2 regions of the Paenibacillus sp. KS1 genome follow, and region 2 is predicted to be linked to the other one. Evidence: predicted binding sites of a transcription regulator. Region 2 holds the regulator's gene; the other holds the start of a gene.
What was found. The regulator LexA, encoded in region 2, represses DNA repair genes until DNA is damaged. The targets are predictions, from matches to a motif close to CGAACATATGTTCG.
Positions count from the first base shown of each region.

Region 1: recA (recombinase RecA) is a predicted target of LexA. The motif match lies at 4,765-4,778, and genes of this name have one in related genera.

Region 1 covers NZ_MAIS01000047.1:7,350-15,501, forward strand. The annotation lists gene BBG47_RS16390 (TIGR00282 family metallophosphoesterase) at 99-893, opposite strand; gene rny (ribonuclease Y) at 1,030-2,577, opposite strand; gene BBG47_RS16400 (regulatory protein RecX) at 2,881-3,561, opposite strand; gene recA (recombinase RecA) at 3,632-4,690, opposite strand; gene BBG47_RS16410 (competence/damage-inducible protein A) at 4,943-6,211, opposite strand; gene pgsA (CDP-diacylglycerol--glycerol-3-phosphate 3-phosphatidyltransferase) at 6,339-6,920, opposite strand; gene rimO (30S ribosomal protein S12 methylthiotransferase RimO) at 6,917-8,152, opposite strand, start outside.
Region 2 covers NZ_MAIS01000024.1:63,497-71,648, forward strand. The annotation lists gene BBG47_RS10470 (1,2-dihydroxy-3-keto-5-methylthiopentene dioxygenase) at 1-406, shown strand, start outside; gene BBG47_RS10475 (FixH family protein) at 544-990, opposite strand; gene BBG47_RS10480 (HAD family hydrolase) at 1,277-2,083, opposite strand; gene BBG47_RS10485 (hypothetical protein) at 2,140-2,670, opposite strand; gene BBG47_RS10490 (DUF896 domain-containing protein) at 2,735-2,950, opposite strand; gene BBG47_RS10495 (LysM peptidoglycan-binding domain-containing protein) at 3,130-3,492, opposite strand; gene lexA (transcriptional repressor LexA) at 3,769-4,398, shown strand; gene BBG47_RS10505 (DUF817 domain-containing protein) at 4,903-5,721, shown strand; gene BBG47_RS10510 (LysE family translocator) at 5,781-6,413, opposite strand; gene trpS (tryptophan--tRNA ligase) at 6,929-7,915, opposite strand; T-box leader at 8,021-8,152, opposite strand, start outside.

The DNA.
Region 1 (8,152 bases), on a different contig from region 2:
TGACATAGCAGTTCGTTCAGATAACGAAACAGGTTCTGTATATAAAAAAAAGCGAGGCCCAGTGCCAACGCACTCACCTCGCTTACGCTTTCGTATTCCTATTCCATAATCCAGTCGTCTTCGCGAACGCGGATCTTCTCAAGCTTAACTGCCTTGCCGGTTGTCTCATCGATCTCGACGACAAGTCCATGGAACTGCCATTTCCCTTCGTCAACGACGAAGCGGACAGGCAGCTGTGTCTTGAACTTGCGCAGCACAGCTTCCCGTTCCATGCCTAGTACGCCTTCCTTGGACCCAACCATGCCGACATCTGTTAAGTATGCCGTTCCACCTGGCAGGATTGTATCATCATTCGTCTGAACATGCGTGTGCGTTCCTACAACGAGTGATGCACGGCCATCCAGATGCCATCCCATCGCGATTTTCTCCGATGTAGCCTCAGCATGGAAGTCAACAAGAATGGCACGCGGCTTCTTGCCAAGTGACTCAAGGATCTCGTCTGTCTTGCGGAAGGGGCAATCAATCGCCGGCAGGAATGTGCGCCCTTGCACGTTGACAATCACCAGTTCCTTGCCGTTGGCCTTAATGACCGCATGGCCTTGACCTGGTGTTCCTGGCGGGAAGTTCGCAGGGCGAACCATGCGCTTCTCGTCGTCAATCCATTCGAATATATCCTTGTTGTCCCACGTATGGTTTCCCATCGTAAAACCATGCACGCCTAAATCAGCGAATTCCTTGACAATTGCCGCTGTGACGCCTCTGCCTCCAGCTGCATTTTCAGCATTCGCAATAATAATATGCGGGTTATGCTTTTGCTTGAGCGACGGAAGAAGCTGCTTCAAAGCCTTGCGTCCTGTATTTCCGACGATATCACCGATAAACATTACTTTCATCTAGCCTGAGTCCTCCTTGCAGCAACCTCTATTCGATGTGCCTGATCGGTACGATCGATCGCAGAGACTGCTTTATATCTCCTAAAAGGGAGAAGTGGCCTAATAAGGCCACTTCTCCAAATCCTATATGTGCATCTTACTTCGCATATTCAACCGCTCGGGTTTCGCGAATGACCGTAACTTTAATATGCCCCGGATAATCCAATTCGCCCTCAATTGTCTTCGTAATCTCGCGAGCGAGGCGATACGCTTCCGCATCATCAATCTTATCCGGCTGTACCATTACGCGAACCTCACGTCCCGCTTGAATCGCGTATGATTTCTCAACGCCCTCGAACGACTCCGAAATCTCTTCCAGTTTTTCAAGTCGTTTGATGTATGTTTCAAGCGTTTCCCTACGAGCTCCCGGTCTTGCTGCTGACAAGGCATCAGCCGCAGCGACCAGCATAGCGATAACGGATGTTGCTTCACAATCGCCATGATGGGATGCGATACTGTTAATGACTACAGGATGTTCTTTATACTTCTTCGCCAACTCTACGCCGATTTCGACGTGAGATCCTTCCACTTCATGATCCAACGCTTTTCCGATGTCATGCAACAGCCCGGCACGTTTGGCTAACGTTACATCCACTCCGAGCTCTCCTGCCATCAATCCAGCAAGATAAGCCACTTCCATAGAATGCTTCAGTACGTTTTGTCCGTAGCTTGTACGGAACTTCAAACGTCCCAATATTTTGATCAAATCAGGATGCAATCCGTGCACACCGACTTCGAACGTAGCTTGTTCTCCGTATTCGCGAATACGCTCGTCCACTTCCTTGCGCGATTTCTCCACCATTTCCTCGATGCGTGCTGGATGAATACGTCCATCCGCAACGAGTTTCTCAAGAGATGTTCTTGCAATTTCACGGCGAATTGGGTCGAATCCGGACAGAATAACCGCTTCAGGCGTATCGTCAATAATGAGATCGATTCCTGTCAATGTCTCGAGCGCGCGGATATTGCGTCCTTCGCGTCCGATGATGCGGCCCTTCATCTCTTCGTTCGGCAATGCAACAACGGATACCGTCGTTTCTGCGACATGATCTGCAGCGCAACGTTGGATAGCCATCGTAATAATCTCACGAGAGCGCTTGTCCGATTCCTCACGAGCCTGCTGCTCGATTTCTTTAATCATTTGTGCCGTTTCATGACGCACTTCTTGCTCTACATTCGTCAAAATAATTGTACGCGCATCTTCCATCGTCAGATTCGAAATGCGTTCCAATTCTGTAACTTGCTGCTGACAAATTTGATCGACCTGTTCTTGTGTTTCTTCGATTCGTCTCTCTTTAGCAGCTACTTGTTCTTCTTTACGTTCCAGCGCTTCTAACTTTTTATCCAACGACTCTTCTTTTTGCAATAAGCGTCTTTCGAGTCGTTGAACTTCGTTCCGTCGTTCGCGGATGTCCTTCTCCGCTTCATTACGAAGCTTATGGATTTCGTCTTTTGCTTCCAACACCGTTTCTTTCTTCAGTGCTTCAGCTTCCTTGCGTGCGCCATCCATAATTTGTTCCGCGGCGTGTTCAGCACTCGTTATCTTCGCTTCGGCAAGCGATTTGCGAATCAGGTATCCGATTCCAAACCCCAAGAACAATGCGGCCACAACGAGAACGATCGCGAGCCAAAGTTGAACGTTCATTGCCTCACCTCCCCGTTGGTTCCTCCAAGCACTGCTTGGGACAGGTTACATTTGTGGTTTTCAAGTTTCCCTATTCATTAATTAACTCAATGGACTGGCGCGAATACGCCAGCTTATGTGTATGCATTGCGCATACACGGGCGTCGCCTTGAGGCGACAATCGGAAATCATTAAATTGGCGAAATGAATCATTAGAAATCAATCTCTGGAAGAGGAGATTGATCTCGTGAAAATAAAGATACATGTTCATTTTATTATTCAAGAAAAGATATTGTCAAGCAAATGACGTGAGTGGTCATTTTATTATTCCTCGATGTCGTGGGAAACTTCCTCTTCTTCACTGCGCTCATCTGCTGCAGTGTAAGCTGCGCGCCTAGCCATATCCATTGGATAGCCTCTACGTGCAAGGAATGCGGCGACCTTCTGCTTGCGCAGATGCAGGTCTCCCTTTGTCTGCCGCCATTTTTTGCGAGCTGCGGACAATGCACTGTTCCACTCTTCATCTGGGTCTATCGAATGAAGAGCTGTCTCAATATGCCGCTCTTGTACTCCCTTCTGCTTCAGCTCATGCTGAATCCATCGGCGCCCCTTCATATGTCGATTCAAGCGCTGATGCGCCCACTGCATCGCATATGATTTATCATCGACAAGCCACTCACGTTCCAGACGATCAAGCACCTCTTGCACAATCCCATCCTCATAGCCCTTCTGAGCTAGGTTACGGGCGAGTTCAATGCGAGTACGTGGTTTGCGTTGCAAATACTTGATCGCCTGCACGTAGGCCTTATTCCCTTCGTCTGCGCGCAATATCTCCGTGAGCGAGTCCAGAGACAACTCAGTACCTTTCAATAACCGAAACTTTACCATCACATCTTCATGCGCTTCTAGCGGTTCCGCTCCATCGAAATGAATCTTATAACGGCCTGCCTGCCTCTCGATTCGCTCTACACGAGTAATCGTTACGATGCGTTCGCTATCCTTCAAACGACTCTCCTCCATACAAATACATAGAAGCACCTTCGCTTAACGCGAAGGTGCTTGAGCTAACAACAAATTATTCGTCGTCACCTAATTCCAATTCAAATGCATCATCGTCATCTTCACTGACACCCTTATCAGGGATTGTTGTAGTCAGATTGCTTGCTGCACGAATTTGATTTTCGATTGTAAGGGCAATCTCCGAATGTTCCTTCAAGAATTGCTTGGCATTCTCGCGGCCTTGACCCAGACGCTCACCTTCGAAGGAGTACCATGCACCGCTCTTCTGCACGATATCCATCTCTGTACCAATATCGACGATGCTTCCCTCACGAGAAATACCTTCACCATACATAATATCGATGTCCGCCTGTTTGAATGGAGGCGCAACCTTATTCTTAACGACCTTAATCCGAGTGCGGTTACCAATCATGTCCGTACCTTGCTTAATGGTCTCAACACGACGCACATCAAGACGAACGCTGGAATAGAACTTCAAGGCACGGCCACCAGGAGTCGTCTCTGGGTTACCGAACATAACGCCAACCTTCTCGCGAAGCTGGTTGATGAAGATCGCAATCGTCTTCGACTTGCTGATTGCACCAGACAATTTACGCAAAGCCTGCGACATTAGACGTGCTTGCAGGCCGACATGGGAATCACCCATCTCGCCTTCAATCTCCGCTTTCGGCACAAGTGCAGCAACAGAGTCAATAACGATAATGTCTACTGCACCACTTCGTACCAATGCTTCCGCGATTTCAAGCGCCTGCTCCCCTGTGTCCGGTTGGGATAACAGGAGCTCATCGATATTAACGCCAAGCTTGTTCGCATATGCTGGATCCAATGCGTGCTCCGCATCAATAAATGCAGCTTGTCCACCTGTCTTCTGTACTTCTGCGATCGCATGAAGTGCAACCGTTGTCTTACCGGAAGATTCCGGTCCATATACTTCAATAATACGACCTCTCGGCAAACCACCGATTCCTAGAGCTATATCTAATGCAAGCGATCCACTTGGCACAATCTCCACTTGCATGTGATTGGATTCGCCAAGTTTCATGATCGAACCTTTACCGAATTGTTTCTCAATTTGACGCAAAGCCATTTCTAACGCAGCGCGACGATCTGACACAAACTCACTTCCTTCACTGATTCGTTTGATATATACATCATAACGTGTTTTATTCAGTTTGCCAAGCATTTTTTCGAACATACATTCGTTTTTTACGAACGTTTATTACTTTTATTTACATATTATCCAAATACCCACATCTGGTGCACCAACAAAAAAAACCGCAACAAAGCGTGTATATACACTTCGTTACGGTTCTTCCGTATCTTATGATTCGATTGTATCCTCCACTACTTCATTTGTCAACATTTGTTAATGAATATGTACTGTTCGATCCTGCAGCCTTCTCCACAATCGATACATAATAGCATATACAGTACGGCGGCGGATTCCTTCTCGATCTCCGTTCAAACGAAGCTCCTCCACTACGATTTCCCGGCCCTTCTCCGCAATCGCAATATAAACGAGGCCTACAGGCTTCCGCTCGGAGTGAGCTGGTCCTGCTACGCCTGTTATGGCAACTGTGAAATCCGTATCTGCAATATCACGCATCCCTTCAGCCATTGCCTTGGCTGTTGGCTCGCTGACCGCACCAGGCGCATTTTCACCCTCGAGCAGTTCATGAGGCACGCCTAGAATGCGCTCTTTCATCTCATTCGAATAGGTTACCGCCCCGCCGGCAAATACTTGCGAGCTTCCCGGAACAGCTGTGATCATGTCCGCAAACATCCCGCCCGTACAGCTCTCTGCTGCGGACAAGGTCATGCCAAGCTGCGATAACTGCTCCACCAACACCACTGGCAAAGATACATCCTTGGCAGCATACAAATGCATCCCCAATCGGTTGTGAATTTCCTGTTCAACCTGATCAAGCTTCACATCTGCCACGCGCTGATCTATCCCTTTGACGGCTAATCGAACGAGAACCTCGCCTTCCTTAGCATAGGTGGCAATCGTTGTGTCCGTCTGCTGTTCAATGAGATCAAGAAGAGCATTCTCAAGCCCAGATTCACCGATGCCTGCGAACTTCAACATCCGCGTATATAAGGAAGACTGATCAATGAGCTGCTGGCTCTTCAACCACGGAATCGCCTCATTATCGAGCATCGTCTTCATTTCACGAGGTGGTCCAGGAAGCAGTACATATGTAGTACCATCATGCCGCAGGGCATTTCCTACAGCAAGCCCATTCGAGTTCTTCAGTACATCAGCGCCGTCTATCACATTCGCCTGACGCTTATTGCTTTCGACCATTTGTATGCCGCGCCCCGCAAACATCTCGGTCATCTTGGCCATTGCTGGCTCATCATAGGTCATCTTGCGGCCTAACATCTCCGCGAGCACATCCTTCGTCAGATCATCCATCGTCGGTCCCAGACCACCTGTGAAGATAAGCAGATCGGAACGCTTGCATGCCGTTTCAATACATTGTCGAATCCGCACAGCATTATCCCCAACAACCGTATGATAGAACACATCTACACCAACCACTGCCAGTCGCTGCGAAATATATTGCGCATTCGTATTGACGATTTGTCCCAGCAGCAGTTCTGTCCCAACTGCAATGATCTCTGCTTTCATGCCAACCACCATCCCTATTAGTCGTTATCAAGCATTTTACAAGTCTATAAATGTGAATAGGTGCCCCTTCCTGCCCGGAGAGCCGGAACTATGGAAAAAGCACCTATTGACCTATCAGCTTCCGTTATCAATCCGAAAGGTGAAGCACATTTTTATTTTTTACAAAGTAGTCAATTCCCGAGTATACGGTAATTAACGCAGCGACCCAAGTCGCCAAGATGTCAAAACGGAAATGAACGAACGCAAATGGGAAATTGTTCAGCAGCATCGCTGCAATCGCCGTAATTTGGGTTGCTGTTTTCCATTTCCCCCACTTGCTTGCAGCAACAACAGTTCCTTCGAGCAAGGCAACTTGCCTTAGGCCAGTAACCGCAAATTCACGGCTAATAATAACAACCGCAATCCACGCATCACATTTTTGCATCTCAACAAGTGAGATAAGAACCGCCGCTACGAGCAGCTTGTCTGCAAGTGGATCAAGCAGCTTTCCTAAATTTGTAACCATTTTGCGTTTACGGGCGATATAACCATCCAATCCATCGGTACTTGCAGCAATAATGAAGATCAAGGCCGCAATAATCTGGTTGTAAGTAATCGAGAAACCCTCTAGTTCAATCGCAGGCAAATAATCAAAGTTCACCAATAGGAAGAACATCATTATTGGCACAAGAAAAATACGGACTAACGTTATCTTGTTCGCCAGATTCACGCGAGACCCTCCCCGGCTAAGTCAAATTCAAGCGCATGAGTAATCCTTACCTTGACAATTTCCCCAATACTCAATGGCTGGCCGGAAATAAATACTTCCCCGTCAATTTCAGGGGCGTCGAATTGCGAGCGGCCAATGAACACATCATTGCGGCCATCGTAACGCTCAACAAGGACTTCCAATATATCACCAATACGCTTTTCACTTACTTCTTTAGATACTTGGCGCTGAATTTCCATAAGGGTATTCGCACGCCACTCCTTAACATCATCAGGCACATGGTCTGGCAGCCTCGTTGCAGGCGTGTCCTCTTCGGAAGAATAGGTAAATACGCCAAGCCGATCGAACTTCATCTCCCTGATGAAGTCGCATAATCTGTCAAAGTCTTCGTCCGTTTCTCCAGGGAACCCTACGATAATAGACGTACGCAGCGCTACACCAGGAATTCGTTCACGAATTTTATTCACCAGCTCTCGGGAATCACGCTGGCGACCAGGACGTCTCATGCGCTTCAAAATGCTATCTTCACTATGCTGCAATGGCATGTCGATATACTTGCAAATCTTCGGATTGCTCGCAATCGCATCCATAAGCTCCTCAGTAAAAAATCCAGGGTACGCATAGTGCAGACGAACCCATTCCACCCCCGGAATTTTGCTTACTTTATTCATTAACTCCGGCAGCTTGAAACCGTCGTATAAATCTACACCATAATTCGTGGAATCTTGGGCAATTAGGCTAATCTCCTTGACCCCTTGTCCTGCAAGCTGAGCTACCTCAGCAAGAATGGATTCCATTGTACGGCTGCGGAACTTGCCTCTCATGATTGGTATACTGCAAAATGTGCAGTTATTGTCGCAGCCTTCGGCTATTTTGACATATGCCGTATAGCGCGGAGTCGCCACTTTGCGTGGAAGGATGCGATCATAATCGAATACGGGATTGCCTACACGAATCGGCCTGCTTCCTTGCAGGGCTTCATCAACAATATCATTGATTTTGTCAAAATCACCGGTACCAACGATACCGTCAATCTCCGGCATTTCATCAAGCAGCTGCTCCTTGTATCGCTGCGTTAAGCATCCGGATACAATAAGTGCCTTCAAGTCAGCAGTTTCCTTCAAATCTGCTAGTCTTAAGATCGTATTCACCGATTCTTCCTTAGCAGCATCAATGAATCCACATGTGTTGACGATGATTACCGTTGCTTCTTCTTCGTTTTCCACCAGTTC
Region 2 (8,152 bases):
CGTACTATCCGATGAAGAGAAGCAAGCCATTTTAGACACGTATGAAGGAGAAATCCGTGATTTGGCTGAAAGACGGGGCTATCGTACGTGGGATTTGATTTCTTTATCAGACGCTACTCCCAATATCGAAGAGCTGCTAAAGAAATTTGAACAGGTTCACACGCACACAGAAGACGAAGTAAGAGCTATTACGGCCGGAAATGGTATTTTCATAATTAAGGGAAGCGACGACATCGGTTATATGGATGTTGAATTGGAAGCTGGGGATGTAATTTCCGTCCCTGAAGAAAAGCCGCACTACTTCACTCTGATGGATAATCGTCAAATTGTTGCAGTTCGACTCTTCATTGAAACAGAAGGATGGATCGCGCATCCGTATTCGGATCCTTCTTTCCAACAGGCGTAATTCCTGAATTATCGGAATCATAATCGATAAAAAACGTCCCATTACTGATATTAAGAGGGGCAGCCCCACAAGATCCCGATTTGGATCTTCTGAGGCTGCCCCTTCTTCGCATAAATTCTTGTTATGTATTTAGATTCTTATTTTACAGTAAATTGCTTCTTCGGCATCGAGTGCATGTCACGAGCAGTCACATGAGAAATGACCGTGTAGGTACCAGCCTTATCAAACGTTTTCTCAATCTGATACGTGCCATCTTTCGTGAGCTTCCCCTCAATCTTCTCGTGGTCAGCCCCATCCAGCCACAACTCGAACTCTACTTTATCTGCATCATTTACCGCTTTCTCTTCTTGTGTGACCTGTGCAGAGATGGTGACAGCTTCATTGATTTTGACTTCTTCCGGCACTTGCAAGTTTACCTTAATCATTGCTGGCATCTCATTTTTGCTGTCCTGTTTATCACTGGAGCCATGACCTGCATGTCCTTCATGACCGCCACCTGCTGACGAGCTATTTCCACAACCGGCTAATAGCATTGCTCCTATTGCCATTGTTAGTACGATTAATTTACTCTTATTGTTGAACATAATCGTCGTTCACTCCTCAACTGTATCCTAGATTTATCGTATCACATTATAGACAGCATTCTCCAATTCCTCATGACTCCATTGGGCTATAATGAGCAACATTGTGTGACGATCCTATGACATTTGTCACATTCACCCTTGTAGTTTCATGTGGAGGGTAATCAAATTAAGGTACTCACACTAATCTTGCCGACACCTCGCGAAGATTACCGTATATCAAAAAGGCCTGTGATCCCACAGGCCTCTTTGTCATACACGCGGAGTAAGTAATTACATCCCCGCCGATTTATGATTCCTTCGAATTTATCTCATCAATAATTTGCTCAATTTCACGCAAGCTTGCAATCGTATATTCAGGGTGAATATTGCCAGACAATTCAACGCCTTTGCGGTTCAGCCATGCATGATGCATGCCAACATTCTGCGCGCCTAGAATATCCGTCGTTAATTTGTCGCCAATCATGATCCCTTCATGCGGTTCGATGCCGAGCAATGACATCGTGTGCTTGAACAGCTCTGGATCAGGCTTCCCTTGTGGATGATGTCCAGAGATAACGATATGATCGAAATAGGATAGAAGCTCACGCTCTCCATTCAGCTTCTCCTGCTGCAAATCAGGCGATCCGTTCGTTAACAACAATAGTGGATATTGCGCAATCAATTGTCGCAGCACCTCATAAGTCTCATCGTACACATACGAACGAGAACGACGTTCACTCATAAATCGCTCCGCCAGCTCGGCACCTAATGCATCATCAGGTTGACCAGCGGCTTGAAGACCTTGTGTCCATGCAGATTGTCGATACATCGGCGCAAGCTGTTCCAACAATCGAAATTCAGGATGTTCTCCCTCTGCGAATCTCCCCCACAGCGCTTCAAAGGGATTAATCCCAATATTCTGTGTGAAAGGATAAGTCTCATAAGAGGCAAACAATTCACGAGCAGCTTGACGAACGAATGCTTCCAATTGTTCTACATTGACCCCAGTCTTATCTTGCGCGTATTTACAAGTTGCAGCAAAAGCTTCCTCAACACAACGCTCATCCCATAACAAAGTATCATCCAGGTCGAACAGTACAGCACGAATAGCCAAGTTTCATCTCTCCCATCACAGCGACAATGATAACGAATCCTCTATATCGGATTTCTCTATTTTTTCGAGTCTTTCTTCGATGTATCTTCGAATTCAATCTTATGTTGATTTGCGAAGGAACGAAGACGTTCCCCCATTGCATTCGTATCATAACGATTCAGCACTCGCGAGAAAATCCAATTCGCACCTTTCCCCGTGTGTTCAATAACAACATAACCAGGTTGGATCGCAATTTTCTTCATATCCTTTGCAGACAGAGTACGGAGACGATTCCAGCGAATCGTAGATACCTCACCTGCTCCAACACGAAGAAATGGTCTTCTCAGGAATAATATAATCCCCAATCCGACGTAACACACGATTGTGATCCAATATAGAGTTGGATATTGATTGTCCGTAATGATACCGCCCAACAATCCATACATAATGGCGAAGGCGATTAAAGCGATTGGCATAATGAAGCTGCGTCCTTTAAACTCTTCGTGCGCAGGCTTGCCAGCAGCGAACGTCGGTTTGCCTTGCTTCATTCGCTGTTTGTTTAACTTTTCACTATTTTGACGGACTTTACGTTCCCAACTGCGAGACATGAATTCGCAACCCCCTGTATAGTAAACGAATAATGTGAATCCATCGTTATCGATGAAGGTTCATTTAATGAACGATCCCGTTCGATCCAGAGTTATCTGTTCCTTCTTCATCTTCTACATAGCGAATAGTGTCTAATTGATTGCGTACCTGCTTGCGGAATAGAACCAAATATTCCTCGCGCAGTTTCGCGCGTTCTTCCATTTCCTCATCGCTCAGCCCCACTGTCTTATGTTTGCGGGCCAATTCATTAATTCGTGCAATAAGCTTGTCGATATTCATCAGGTACCTCCATGTGTGTAAGCATATGTTCTACTTTGACATGGAGGTAACAGCTTGTCAAGCAAGCAGCAAGAAAGCTTTTATATCGCAAAAAAGAGGCCTCTTCGGGCCTCCAACCGTCTGCTCTTATGTATAGGAATGCAAAGCTTCTCAACCGTAAATTCGACAATGACCCCGACTCATCGGATCGGAACGAGCAATACTTCTCCTGCCGGTAAGATATCACCTTTCAATTGATTCATCTCAACGATTTCATATATAAACTGACGTGTATCCGTATGTTCTGGCTTATAAGAGGATGCAATCCCCCAGAGTGTATCTCCAGGCTGAACAAGTACGCGCTCCACAGCAGCTCCATTTACAATTTCCGTTTGGCTTTCATCCATGCCAAGCGCTTGAACAATGCTTCCACAAGTAATGAACAACAATACAATCAGGCTCATGATGAATCGAACACGTAAAGGAAACAAACGCTTCTTCTGAATAGGTTGTGAAGCTGTTGTCGACACCTTATAGATTGAACGATATGTTGTATACATCATAAATGAATCATCTCCCAAACACTTGTTCTGTTATCTTGTATAATTTAATCTAACACGAACACACGTTTGAGTCAATATTTTTTTAGAACGTTCGTTCCCCTCTTTATATTATCGAAAAATAAGCATTTAACCTCATTTAACTTTCTCTTGTTTCTCTCTCGTAATTTACGAACTTCTCACAATCTTTTTCTGCAGAATCTTTAGAACTTATGTTTGTACGAACGGAGGTTCTGTGGTATAATTTTGTCAAAAGAGTATTCATTGGAGTTGATACCCTTGTCTAAAATATCAAGTCGTCAACAAGCTATCCTTGATTTTATACGTGATGAAGTTCGAGCTAAAGGTTATCCGCCTTCTGTTCGTGAAATAGGCGAAGCCGTTGGTCTAGCATCCAGTTCCACTGTTCACGGTCATCTTGATCGACTCGAGAAGAAGGGATTCATTCGACGTGACCCTACGAAGCCTCGTGCTATTGAACTGCTTAGCCATGATCAATCTGAACGTTCAACAGACTTCTCTCGCTCCTTCGCACGCGTGCCGGTCGTTGGGAAAGTAACTGCAGGCGAGCCAATTACCGCAACAGAGAATATTGAAGATTACTTCCCTCTTCCTATGCATATGGTGGGAGATGACGAGAATGTATTTATGTTGTCGGTCATGGGTAATAGCATGATTGAGGCTGGTATACATAATGGCGACTTTGTCATCGTACGTCAGCAGCAGACTGCGAACAACGGTGATATCGTGGTAGCCATGACTGAAGAAGATGAAGCAACGGTTAAGACTTTCTATCGTGAGAAGGATCATATCCGCTTGCAGCCTGAGAATCCAACCTATGAACCGATTCGCTTACAGCATGTAACGATTCTGGGCAAAGTTATTGGTTTGTTCCGTGATTTTCATTAAGACATTACATTGATGCCTCGTTCTCTTCTTTTCATGAAGGGAGCGGGGCATTTTGCTTTCTCATTATTTCATATCATTTACTGAACAGTACCTGAACAATCTCATCTAGAAAAGAAGCAGTACCTTTCTTTTGCAGGAGTGGCCTTATGAACAAGACCGGGCATAACGATAACCCAATACGGAACACTTCTGTTTGCATCCATATTTGGCCTATTAAGTTGGAAGTTAAAATTAACGCTCTTTTCTATTCATAAAATTCGACTTCCTCTCCTTATCCTCATCGAAACAACTTCACCACCACTGTTCACTCTTTTGAACCCTGTTTTCGAGAGATTTATACCACATCGAATATATACACACATCAACTTTAGCAATAAATATTTATTGTATAACAATAATTTTTTATTGACTAAAAGCATGTATTTGAATAGGATAATACCTAATGATACACCTCGTATAACTGTTCAAAATTCATTTTTCACGAACACAAGGTAGGAGATAACTATGAATAACTTTTTCAAACTAAAATCATTCCTCAATTTTGGCTGGCACCAGGCAATGTCCTGCTTGTTCCCCGCTTATATTTTCGCGATGTTGGCACTCACGAAGGTCATTGACATTCCATTCATGCATCGCTATGATTTCCTATTGCTTGTTTGTATCTTGGCGCAGTTTCTAATGATCCGGTTTGGGATAGAAACAATGGATGAATGTAAAGTAATCTGTATGTTCCATTTCATCGGTCTTGCACTTGAAATATTTAAAATCCACATGGGATCATGGGGCTATCCGGAAGACGGTTGGTCTAAAATACTGGGTGTTCCTCTATATAGCGGATTTATGTACGCAAGTGTGGCAAGTTACTTATGTCAAGCGTGGCGACGACTGCAGGTCAAGGTAAATCGATACCCTTCTGCTTGGTTAACGATTCCGCTAGGTGCGGCGATTTACTTCAACTTCATGACTCATCACTTCATTTACGATTTGCGTTGGGTTTTGATGATTTTGCTATTCGTCATCTTCTTTAGAACCTACGTGGAATATACCGTATTAGGCGTGACACGAAGAATGCCGATTGTTCTGTCGTTCGTCTTAATCGGATTTTTTATATGGGTGGCTGAAAACATCGGGACTTTCTTGGGCGCATGGTATTATCCACATCAGACGAACGGCTGGAATCTCGTAAAGTGGGGAAAATTCAGCTCATGGTTTTTGCTTGTCATCGTTTCCTTCATGATCGTCGCCCATCTGAAGCATGTAAAAGGAGGACACTTCAAGAGAAATAGTCATACTCGCTTCAATGAGTCGACATTTCAGAAGTAAAACACAACCTTTTAAATACAAAAGCAAAAAACCTAGAACCCTAACAGCTCTAGGTTTTGTTACAGTATTCCTTGAATTGCTACTAAAAACTCATATAAGAAATACCCCGCGAACCCAAATAAAATCAGTCCTGCGATAATAGACATCCGCTTAATCATAGTCCGGCTCATGACTCTTCTCGTGACAGCCACAATGGCAAGCAACCCAACATCATGGAGGAGGATACCAGCTAATATTCCTGCACCTACGATTAGAAATTTTGCCGGTTGTGTCGTATCATACGAATCAGATAGCACCGCACCAAAAACGGAAATCCAAAACACAAGATTACCTGGCGATATAGCGACGAGCAGTCCATTTCGGTAGGAACTGAAAAATGATGCATTCGGTTTATCGCCAGTCAATGTAATGCCTTGATCCGAGTTTTTGATGGAATCATAGCCTAAATAAATTAAAAAGCATGCTCCGATAACCCACATAGGGATTTGAATAACAGGGATGGCAAGCACGGAAGCCAAGCCCATATATAAGGCAACGATTAATAAAAAATCAATGGTCATCCCACCTAATCCAACAGCCCAGCCATGCATAAATCCCTTTTTCATCCCTTGCTTTGTCATTTCAACGGTCATGGCACCTACAGGCATTGCAACGGCAAGCCCCGCTAGTAAATACGTGAAGAAAAGATTCAATTTCCAACACTACTTTCTATATGTAATAGTTGCTAGTCAATATACACTATACTATATAAATACATAATATTATATATTTATGCATGACAAACTTGAAAATATTTAGGCAAGTTGACACATACTAAAAATGAACCACTATTGATAGTGTATGTAAGAGGACCAAATACTTCATCATATTTAACTACTCAAAAGCTCCATTTGAGCGCATTTCTTCATCCGATAAATTCTGAGGTAAATTCGTTACAATCGTTCCTGGGTGATCAGATAATGCACGTACATTAAATTCCTCACCTCGTTTATCCAACTCAACTGCAAATAATGTCATGTATTGATTTCGTTCCCATCGGTGAACTTGCGTTCTATTTAAGTACACTATTTCATTCGAGTGATATAACTGAGCAAACAGCCAATTTCCCTAACATGTAGGAAATTGGCTGTTTATCTTCTACACAATATCTTAGCGTAGGGTTGAATGTATAAAGTTAATACTCTATTGGGTACAACAAACAATCAGCTTAGAAATAGTTCATACTCATTGCATCACGTATCTCTAACATCGTTTCTTTTGCTACATGGCGTGCTTTTTCTGTACCCGATATAAGAATTTCATCGACCTTTTTGGGATCGTTTTGATACATTCTTCTCCGTTCTCTCATTGGTTCAAGTAAGTGGTTGATACTTTGCGATATCTTTCGTTTGCATTCCATACATCCAATCTGCCCCTTTTTACAACTTTCATAAATCTCATCGGAGCCTTCTTTACGAAATGCTTGATGATAAGCGTAGACTGGGCAAATTTCAGGATGTCCGATATCCGTTTTATGGATCCGCGCAGGATCAGTTGTCGCTTTCTTTAGCTTCTCACTAACCTCTTCCTGAGTGGAGTCCAAATTGATCGTGTTACCTAGACTTTTGCTCATTTTATTATTTCCATCTAATCCGACCAGTCGTGGAACATCACCTACAAGTGGTTTTGGTTCCACTAACACAGGTTTGTAAAGTTGGTTAAACCGCCGGACAATTTTCCTTGTTTGTTCGATATGAGGAACTTGGTCTTCTCCTACTGGAACCAAAGTCGCCTTACAAAAGGTAATATCAGCCGCCTGGCTTACGGGGTAGCCCAGGAATCCGTAATACATATCATGGAATCCACGTTCTGTGGCTTCCGCCTTTATAGTAGGATTGTGACGTAACGAATTGACCGTAACAAACATGGAAAAATAAGTGGTTAACTCAGCAATCTCTGGGATCATACTCTGAATAAATATTGTTGCGCTATCAGGGTTAATACCTGCTGATAAATAGTCCAATGCCACATTGCGCAAGTTTTGTTTAATTAATTCAGGTTTTTCAAAATGAGTAGTCAGGGCTTGAACATCTGCAAGTATTAAAAAAGTTTCGTATTGGTTTTGCAACTCCACACGATTTTTTAAGCTGCCAACGTAATGGCCAAGGTGCAGTTTTCCTGTAATCCGATCGCCTGTCAAAATCCGTTCTTTCACTTATGTTCCTCCTCATAATGTTATTTCTGAAATGCAATCTTGTGATCCACCAACCATCATTCATGGCCATCACCCCTTTCAAGTAATATAAAAAAACCTCGCCCAATAAAGGACGAGGTTTTCGTGGTACCACCTTTTTAATCGCTAATAGCGATTCACTCTAAAGTACGGCAAGATGGTTCAACCATCAATACGATACTCCTCTCATGATAACGGAGAGAGAATCCCGGCAACGCC